2 linked regions of the Verminephrobacter eiseniae EF01-2 genome follow. The protein of the gene in region 1 interacts with the protein of each later gene in a pairwise test. Links are inferred from orthologs where the notes say so. Each region holds a gene or a part of one and is shown on either strand. Other genes may lie near its edges.

Evidence for each region. Proteins that work in one complex are often made in the same cells at the same time.
Region 2: the proteins of ftsA (region 1) and VEIS_RS07840 interact in binary tests that used the Escherichia coli proteins (3 or more experiments, as listed by UniProt). The link is inferred for Verminephrobacter eiseniae EF01-2 from one-to-one orthologs.

What each region holds. Positions count from the first base shown.
Region 1 is NC_008786.1:5,063,332-5,067,847, forward strand. Bases 762-3,646 are described here. They hold ftsA (cell division protein FtsA), read left to right. Parts: upstream 762-1,530; coding sequence 1,531-2,763; downstream 2,764-3,646. Other genes in these bases: VEIS_RS22135 (cell division protein FtsQ/DivIB), read left to right, coding at 762-1,529; ftsZ (cell division protein FtsZ), read left to right, coding at 2,930-3,646. Outside these bases: VEIS_RS22130 (D-alanine--D-alanine ligase), read left to right, coding at 1-648; more of VEIS_RS22135, read left to right, coding at 651-761; more of ftsZ, read left to right, coding at 3,647-4,171; VEIS_RS22150 (LysR family transcriptional regulator), read right to left, coding at 4,214-4,516. UniProt on the Escherichia coli protein: Essential cell division protein that assists in the assembly of the Z ring. May serve as the principal membrane anchor for the Z ring.
Region 2 is NC_008786.1:1,793,183-1,796,976, forward strand. What follows is about bases 816-3,794. They hold VEIS_RS07840 (rod shape-determining protein), read right to left. Parts: upstream 2,838-3,794; coding sequence 1,794-2,837; downstream 816-1,793. Other genes in these bases: mreC (rod shape-determining protein MreC), read right to left, coding at 836-1,771; gatC (Asp-tRNA(Asn)/Glu-tRNA(Gln) amidotransferase subunit GatC), read left to right, coding at 3,068-3,367; gatA (Asp-tRNA(Asn)/Glu-tRNA(Gln) amidotransferase subunit GatA), read left to right, coding at 3,383-3,794. Outside these bases: mrdA (penicillin-binding protein 2), read right to left, coding at 1-264; rod shape-determining protein MreD, read right to left, coding at 289-807. UniProt on the Escherichia coli protein: Forms membrane-associated dynamic filaments that are essential for cell shape determination. Acts by regulating cell wall synthesis and cell elongation, and thus cell shape.

The DNA of each region.
Region 1 (4,516 bases):
AGCGAGGGCTTGCCCACGCCGGACTGGCGGCTGGTCACCAGCGGCGCCGAAGCCGGGCAGGCCCTGCAGACGCTCGGCGCGCCGATGATCGTCAAGCCCGCGCGCGAAGGCTCGACCATCGGCCTGAGCAAGGTGCACCAGGCGCAGCAATGCGCGTCGGCCTACCTGCTGGCCGCGCGCTACGACCCCGAGGTGCTGTGCGAGCAATTCATCGCCGGTGACGAGCTCACCTGCACGGTGCTCGATCAGGGCCGGCGCGCCAGCGCGCAGGCCCTGCCGCTGATCCGCATCGTCGCGCCCGATGGCAACTACGACTACCAGCACAAGTACTTCAGCGACGCCACCCGCTACCACTGCCCGAGCGGCCTGCCCGAGGCGCAAGAGCGCGCCATCGGGCGCCTGGCCGAGCAGGCTTTCAGCGCGCTGGGCTGCCGGGGCTGGGCGCGCGCCGACATCATGCTGCGCGCCAGCGACCAGCAGCCCTTTCTGCTGGAGATCAACACCGCGCCGGGCATGACGGACCACTCGCTGGTGCCGATGTCGGCGCGCGCGGCGGGCATCAGCTACGAAGACCTGTGCCTGCGCTTGCTGGCCATGGCCACGCTGGATACGCCGCCAGGCGCCTTGTCGGGAGCGGCCCGCGCATGACCATGACCGAGCCCCTGGCGCAACCGCTGGATGTCAAGTTGATGAACCTGACCGCCTCGGTCCTGTACCTGGGCTGCGCCCTGTGCGTGCTGGCAGCGCTGCTGTGGTGGCTGCTGCGCTACCCGGGCTTTGCCATTGCCCGCATCGTGGTGCAAGGGGAACTGGTGCACAACGATGCCGTGACCCTGCGCGCCAACGTGGCGCCGCATCTGGCGGGCAACTTTTTCACCGTCGACCTGCGCGCCGCGCGCGCGGCCTTCGAGCAAGCGCCCTGGGTGCGGCTGGCGCAGGTGCGGCGCTGGTATCCCGGCCGTTTGCTGGTGCAACTGCAAGAGCATGACGCGCTGGCGTACTGGGGGCCGGAGAGCGGCTCGGCGCTGGTCAACCGCCAGGGCGAGGTGTTCGAGGCCAACGTCGGCGATGTCGAGCCCGAGGGCCTGCCGCGCCTGCAAGGCCCGAGCGGCAGTTCGGCCCAGGTGCTGCAAATGCATGGCCTGCTGCAACCCGTATTCGAATCGCTGGGGCTGCGCCTGCAAGGGCTGGAACTGACCGGCCGTGGCGGCTGGCGCGCAACGCTGGACAACGAGGCCGTGGTCGAACTCGGCGGCGGCAGTGCGCCGCAGGTGCTGCAGCGCACGCAGCGCTTTACCCGCACGCTGGCGCAGGTGGCGGCGCAGTACGGCCGGCGCGTGAGCGCGCTGGAATCGGCCGATCTGCGGCATGTGGGCGGCTATGCGCTGCGTCTGCGCGGCGTCAGCACCGTCGGCCCCGAGGCGGGTACGCCGGGCCAGGTCCTGGCGGGTACGCCGAGCCAAGCCCTGGCGGGCACGCCGCGCCAGACCACGGCAGCGCACGACACAACCGACAAGGGCAGAAACTGATATGGCACGAGAACACAGCAAAGACGTGGTGGTCGGCCTGGACATAGGCACGGCCAAGGTCATGGTCGTGGTGGCCGAAGTCTTGCCGCAGGGCGAGCTCAAAATCGCCGGCCTGGGCGTGGCCCCGAGCAACGGCTTGAAGCGCGGCGTGGTCGTGAACATCGACGCCACCGTGCAAAGCATCCAGCAAGCGCTCAAGGAGGCCGAACTGATGGCCGACTGCAAGATCCAGCGCGTATACACCGGCATCACCGGCAGCCATATCCGGGGCCTCAATTCGAGCGGCATGGTGGCCGTCAAGGACAAGGAGGTCACCTCCGCCGACGTGGCGCGCGTGATCGAGACCGCCAAGGCCATCAACATCTCCAGCGACCAGCGCCTGCTGCTGGTCGAGCCGCAGGAATTCGTGATCGACGGGCAGGACGTGAAAGAGCCGATCGGCATGAGCGGCCTGCGCCTGGAGGCGAAAATCCACATCGTCACCGGCGCGCAAAGCGCGGCCGAGAACATCATCAAATGCGTGCGCCGCTGCGGGCTGGAAGTCGAGCAGCTGATGCTCAACCCGCTGGCATCGAGCCAGGCCGTGCTCACCGATGACGAGCGCGAGCTCGGCGTGGTGGTGGTGGACATCGGCGCGGGCACGACCGACGTGGCCATCTTCACCGGCGGCGCGATCCGCCACACGGCGGTGATCCCCATCGCCGGCGACCTGATCACCAGCGACATCGCGATGGCGCTGCGCACGCCGACCAAGGACGCCGAGGACATCAAGGTCGAAAGCGGCTGGGCCAAGCAACTGCTGGCCGACCCCGAGGCCCAGGTCGAAGTGCCGGGCCTGGGCGACCGCAGCCCGCGCATGCTGAGCCGGCAGGTGCTGGCCGGCGTGATCGACCCCCGGGTGGAAGAAATCTTTCGCCTGGTGCAAGAGGTGGTGCGCGAATCGGGCTACGAGGAAATGCTGTCCTCGGGCATCGTGCTCACCGGCGGCAGTTCGATGATGCCCGGCATGATCGAGCTGGGCGAAGACATCTTCCTCAAACCCGTGCGGCGCGGCATTCCCAAATACGCCGGCGCCCTGTCCGACATGGTGGCCCAGCCCCGCGCGGCGACCGTGATGGGCCTGCTCGAAGAAGCGCGCCTGGCCCGCCTGCGGGGCTTCAAGGTGGCGCAAAAAAGCGGCTCGATGAAAACCGCATTCGGGCGCTTCAAAGACTTCATCGTGGGGAATTTCTGACCATGCCGTCGCCTGTCTGGCTCCCTGCCCACCCGCACCGCCGCCGCCAGCACCGGGCGCCGCGCCAGCGCTGGCGCTGCAGCACCGGGCCGCCACGCCCGCGAACGACCGGCCACCCGATGCCCCTTCCCCCATTGGCTACGAATTTGAAAACCAGGAGCTTTCCATGACCATCCAAATGATTGACGTCGAAGAATTTCACCAAGGCACCCAGATCAAGGTAATCGGTGTCGGCGGCGGCGGCAGCAACGCCGTCGAGCACATGATCGAGCGCCATGTCCAGGGCGTGGAATTCATCTGCGCCAACACCGACGCGCAGGCGCTGACGCGCAGTTCGGCCCCGTGCACGATACAGCTCGGCGACAGCGGCCTGGGCGCAGGCAGCAAGCCCGACAAGGGCCGCGAAGCCGCCGAGGCCGCCATCGACAACATCCGGCAGGCGATTGGCGGCGCGCACATGCTGTTCATCACCGCCGGCATGGGCGGCGGCACCGGCACCGGAGCGGCGCCGGTGATCGCCCGCGTGGCCAAGGAAATGGGCATCCTCACCGTGGGCGTGGTCACCAAACCCTTCCAGTGGGAGGGCGGGCGCCGCATGGGCAACGCCGACAACGGCCTGGCCGACCTGCAAGCCAATGTCGATTCGCTGATCGTGGTGCTCAATGAAAAGCTGCTCGAAGTCCTGGGCGACGACATCACCCAGGAGCAAGCCTTCGCCCATGCCAACGACGTGCTCAAGAACGCCGTCGGCGGCATCGCCGAAATCATCAACGAGTACGGCCATGTGAACGTCGACTTCGAGGACGTGCGCACCGTGATGGGCGAGCCTGGCAAAGCCATGATGGGCACGGCCACCGCCAGCGGCCCGGACCGCGCCCGCATCGCCGCCGAGCACGCCGTGGCCTGCCCGTTGCTCGAAGGCATAGACCTGTCGGGCGCCCGGGGCGTGCTGGTGCTGGTCACCGCCACCAAGGCCAGCCTCAAACTGGCCGAGTCGCGCCTGGCGATGAGCACCATCAACGCCTACGCCGCGCCGGACGCGAATGTGATCTTCGGCGCCGCCTACGACGACAGCCTGGGCGAGGATATCCGCGTGACCGTGGTGGCCACCGGCCTGCCGCACCCGAACACCAAACGCCAGCCGATCACGGTGCTGCAAGGCGGCCTGCGCACCGGCACGGACAACCGGGCGCGCCCGATGTCGATGCAGACACCGGTGGCAGGACTGGGCAGCATGGCCACGGGCATGGCAGCAGGCAGCCGCTCGTCCACCGACTACGGCAGCATGTCGGTGCCCAGCGTCTGGCGCACCAACCGCTCCCAGGCCGCAGCCCGTGTCGATGCGCTGTCCTCCGGCGGCATGGACGACGCCGATATCCCGGCCTATTTGCGCAAGCAGGCCGATTGATGGCTGCCGGCCGAAGGCGCGCTTGGCGCGCGCGCGGCGTTTTCAGCGCGCGCGGCCCGGCGCGGTCGGCGCGGGCTCCAGGTACGACTGCCTGAAGTAGTCGCGAAAAGCCTGCATCGCGGGCTGGTGGGTCGCGCCGGTTTTCCAGGCCAGCCCCAACTCCATCGCGGGCACGGCGTCCTTGAGCGTGACGGTTTCTATGCGCCGGCCTTCGAGCGACCAGGGGCGGTACACCATGTCCGAAAGAATCGCCACGCCCAGGCCGTTGGCGACCATGCTGCGCACCGCCTCGACCGACGAGGTGCGCAGCCGGATCCTGGGTTGGTGCGCGGTTTTGCCCCAGTA
Region 2 (3,794 bases), 3.3 Mb from region 1 along the record:
CGTGATCTCCAGCGTATAGGCCGAGTAGTTGGTGGCCAGCACCACGCCATTGCGGTCCAGGATCAGCCCGCGACCGGGCACGATGGGCAGCACCGCCGTGCGGTTGCTTTCGGCCTGGGCGGCCAAATCCTCGTGGCGCAGCACCTGCAAAAAGACCAGCCGGGCCAGCACCAGGCAAAACGCCACCAGCACCAGGGCGCCGACCGCCAGCGCGCGCAGCCGGAAGTGCCAAACCTCGGTTTGGCTATCGCGCAGCTCGGTCATCGGCATCACCCACACAGGACATGCTCACAAAGGACGGTTTTGATCGCTATCGGGCGGGCGGCGCTGCGGGGCCAACAGCACCCCGCAGGCCAGGGGCCAGAGCAGCGCTTCCAGCAGCGGGGCCGCCAACAGGCCAGGCCCCGGAAATATGCCCCCGCTGGCCAGCCGCGGCAAAAGCTCCAGCGCATGGGCCAACGCGAACAGCGGCAAGACCTGCAGCGCCTGCGAAGGCACGCCAAACCACAGCAGGCGGCGGTGGATGGCCACGGCCGCAAAGGACAGCACCGTGTACGACAGCGCATGCTGGCCGAGCAGGGTCGACTGGCCCACATCCATGCACAGCCCGAGCACGAAGGCCGTCCCCATGCCCATGCGCAGCGGCTGGTGCGCGCCCCAAAAGACCAGCAGCACCATCAGCAGATCGGGCATCCAGGCGATGCGCCCGAGCGGCAGCATGTTCAGCGCCAGGCCCACCGCCAGACTGGCGCCGATGAACACCGGGTTCACCGGCAGCAGCAAAGGTTCACCGCGCGGCATGATCATGGCGGGCCTTCTTTCAGGGTGCCGGCCATCATCGGCGCGCCCCGGGTTTGTCCGCAGACTCCGGGCGTTCAGGCGCCGGCTGCGACAGCCGCTGATCGGTCAGCCGCTGGAGCACCAGCACATGGCCGGACCCCTGCACCTGGGCCAGCGGCAGACAGTAGATGCGCGCGAACGCCGAGTCCGCCCCGCGCTCGACGCGCACCACACGCGCCACCGGCAGGCCCGGCGGGTACAGGCCATCGACGCCGCTGGTGGTCAGCAGGTCGTCTTCGCGGACATCGGCGTTGGCCGGCATGAAACGCAGTTCCATGCCGGCGCCGCGCCGGGTCACCGGGTCGCCGTAGGGGTCGCCATAGGCCACACCGCGCACACCGGTGCGGATGTTCAGCACCGGAATGGCCTGGTCGCGATCGATCAACAGCGTGACTTCACTGTCGAGCGCAAAAACGCGCGTGACCTGCCCGAGCACACCGGCCTGGTCGATCACCGCCGCCCCGGTCTGCACGCCGTCGATCCGCCCCCGGTCGATCACCACGCGGCGCGTATGGAGGTCGGCCGTGTCGTGGAGCACCTCGGCGGCCAGCGCCGGAATTTGCAGGCGCGCGCGCAACGCGAGCAACTGGCGCAGCCGCCGGTTTTCCAGTGCCAGTTGCGCGGCCTGCTGGGCGCTCTGGCCCAGCAGCGCCATCTTTCTGCGCTCGGCGTCGAGCGCTTGCTGCGCCGTCTGCAGCGACCGGAAATAAGCGCTGCCCTGGCTGGCGAACTCCATCGGCTTGAACATCAGCCACTGCAACGGGTAGAGCGCGGCGGCCACGGCCTGGCGCAACGGCTCGGTCAGCCCGAAGCGCGCATCCGCCACCATCAGGAACAGCGCCAGCGCGCTGAACAAGGCCAAACGCGACAGGGCCGAAGGGCCCTGTTTGAAGAGGGGGGGAGCGCCGCGCTCCAAAGTACCCTGTGGCATGGTGCGCAGCGCCCACAGACCGTCACTCGCTCATGAAAATGCTGCCCAGCCGGTCCATGCGCTCCAGCGCAATACCGCAGCCGCGCACCACGCAGGTCAGCGGCTCCTCGGCCACCAGCACCGGCAGGCCGGTTTCTTCGGCCAGCAGGCGGTCCAGGTCCCGCAGCAGCGCGCCGCCGCCGGTCAGCATCATGCCGCGCTCGGCAATATCGGCGCCGAGTTCGGGCGGGGTCTGCTCCAGCGCGTTCTTCACCGACGAGACGACCTGGTTGAGCGGGTCGGTCAGCGCTTCGAGCACCTCGTTGCTGGAGATGGTGAAGCTGCGCGGCACGCCTTCGCTGAGGTTGCGGCCCTTGACCTCCATCTCGCGCACTTCCGAGCCCGGGAATGCCGAGCCGATGCGCTTCTTGATGAGTTCGGCCGTCGGCTCGCCGATCAACATGCCGTAGTTGCGCCGGATGTAGCCGATGATGGCCTCGTCGAACTTGTCGCCGCCCACGCGGACGCTGCCCTTGTAGACCATGCCGCCCAGCGAGATCACGCCCACCTCGGTGGTGCCGCCGCCAATGTCGACCACCATCGAGCCGCAGGCTTCCGATACCGGCAGGCCGGCGCCGATGCCGGCCGCCATCGGCTCCTCGATCAGGTACACGGCCGTGGCGCCTGCGGCCACGGCGGCGTCCTTGATCGCGCGGCGCTCGACCTGGGTGGAGCCGCAGGGCACGCAGATGATGATGCGCGGGCTGGGGGCGAACAGCGTGCGCGGGTGCACCATCTTGATGAACTGCTTGATCATCTGCTCGGTGATGATGAAGTCGGCGATCACGCCGTCCTTCATCGGCCGGATGGCCTCGATATTGCCGGGCACCTTGCCCAGCATCGCCTTGGCCTCGCGGCCCACGGCCTGTATCACCTTCTTGCCATGGGGGCCGCCCTCGTGGCGGATCGCGACCACCGAAGGTTCATCGAGCACAATGCCTTTGTCGCGGGCGAAGATCAGGGTATTGGCAGTGCCAAGGTCAATCGCAAGATCAGTAGAGAAATACCGACGGAAAGCTCCGAACATTCAGGAATCCTCTCGGGCATGGCTTGCTCGTCGGCCTGCCATCGCCGGGTTGACGGGGGTCAAATGAATCGTTTTCGCGCAATGACCGGCAGGCGGCAGCGGTCGGCGGGAGGGTATTGCAGCAAAGCCGGGATAATACCCCATCGCCTGTGCATCACTCGCTGCGGCCCGGGCCGGCGCCACCGCTGCGGCGGCTTCGTTTTCCACTTTTTTTTCCGATTCTTTTCGTTATGGCACTGATCCCCCAGGACATAGAGCGCATCGCCCGGCTGGCGCGGCTGGCGCTCACGCCCGCCGAAAGCGCTGGCATGCTGACCCAGCTCAACGGCTTTTTTGCCATCGTGGAAAAAATGCGCGCAGTGGACACCTCGGGCCTGACGCCGTTGGCGCACCCGGTGGCCGCGATCGAGAGCCAGGCGCTGCGGCTGCGCGCCGACTTGGTCAGCGAGCCCGACCAGCGCCAGGCCAACCAGCAAAGCGCGCCGGCGGTCGAGGGCGGGCTGTACCTCGTTCCCAAAGTGATCGAATGATCAGGCAAGGCGCGCATGAACACCATCCACACCGCCGCCCTGCATGACCTGGGCGTTGCCGAACTGGCCACGGCGCTGCGCCAGCGCCGCGTCTGCGCCGTCGAGGTCGCCCGGCATTTTCTGGCCCGCGCCAAGGCCCGCCACGACCTGGGCGCTTATGTGGCGCTGAACGAAGAACTGACGCTGGCCCAGGCCCGGGCGGCCGACGCGCGCATCGCCGCCGGCAGCGCCGCCCCGCTGGAAGGGGTGCCATTGGCGCACAAAGACATCTTCGTCACGCGCGGCCTGCCCAGCAGCGCCGGCTCGAAGATGCTGGCCGGCTACCAGTCGCCGTTCGACGCCACCGTCGTGCGCCAACTCGCGCAGGCCGGCGCCGTGACGCTGGGCAAGCTCAACTGCGACGAGTTCGCGATGGGCTCATCCAATG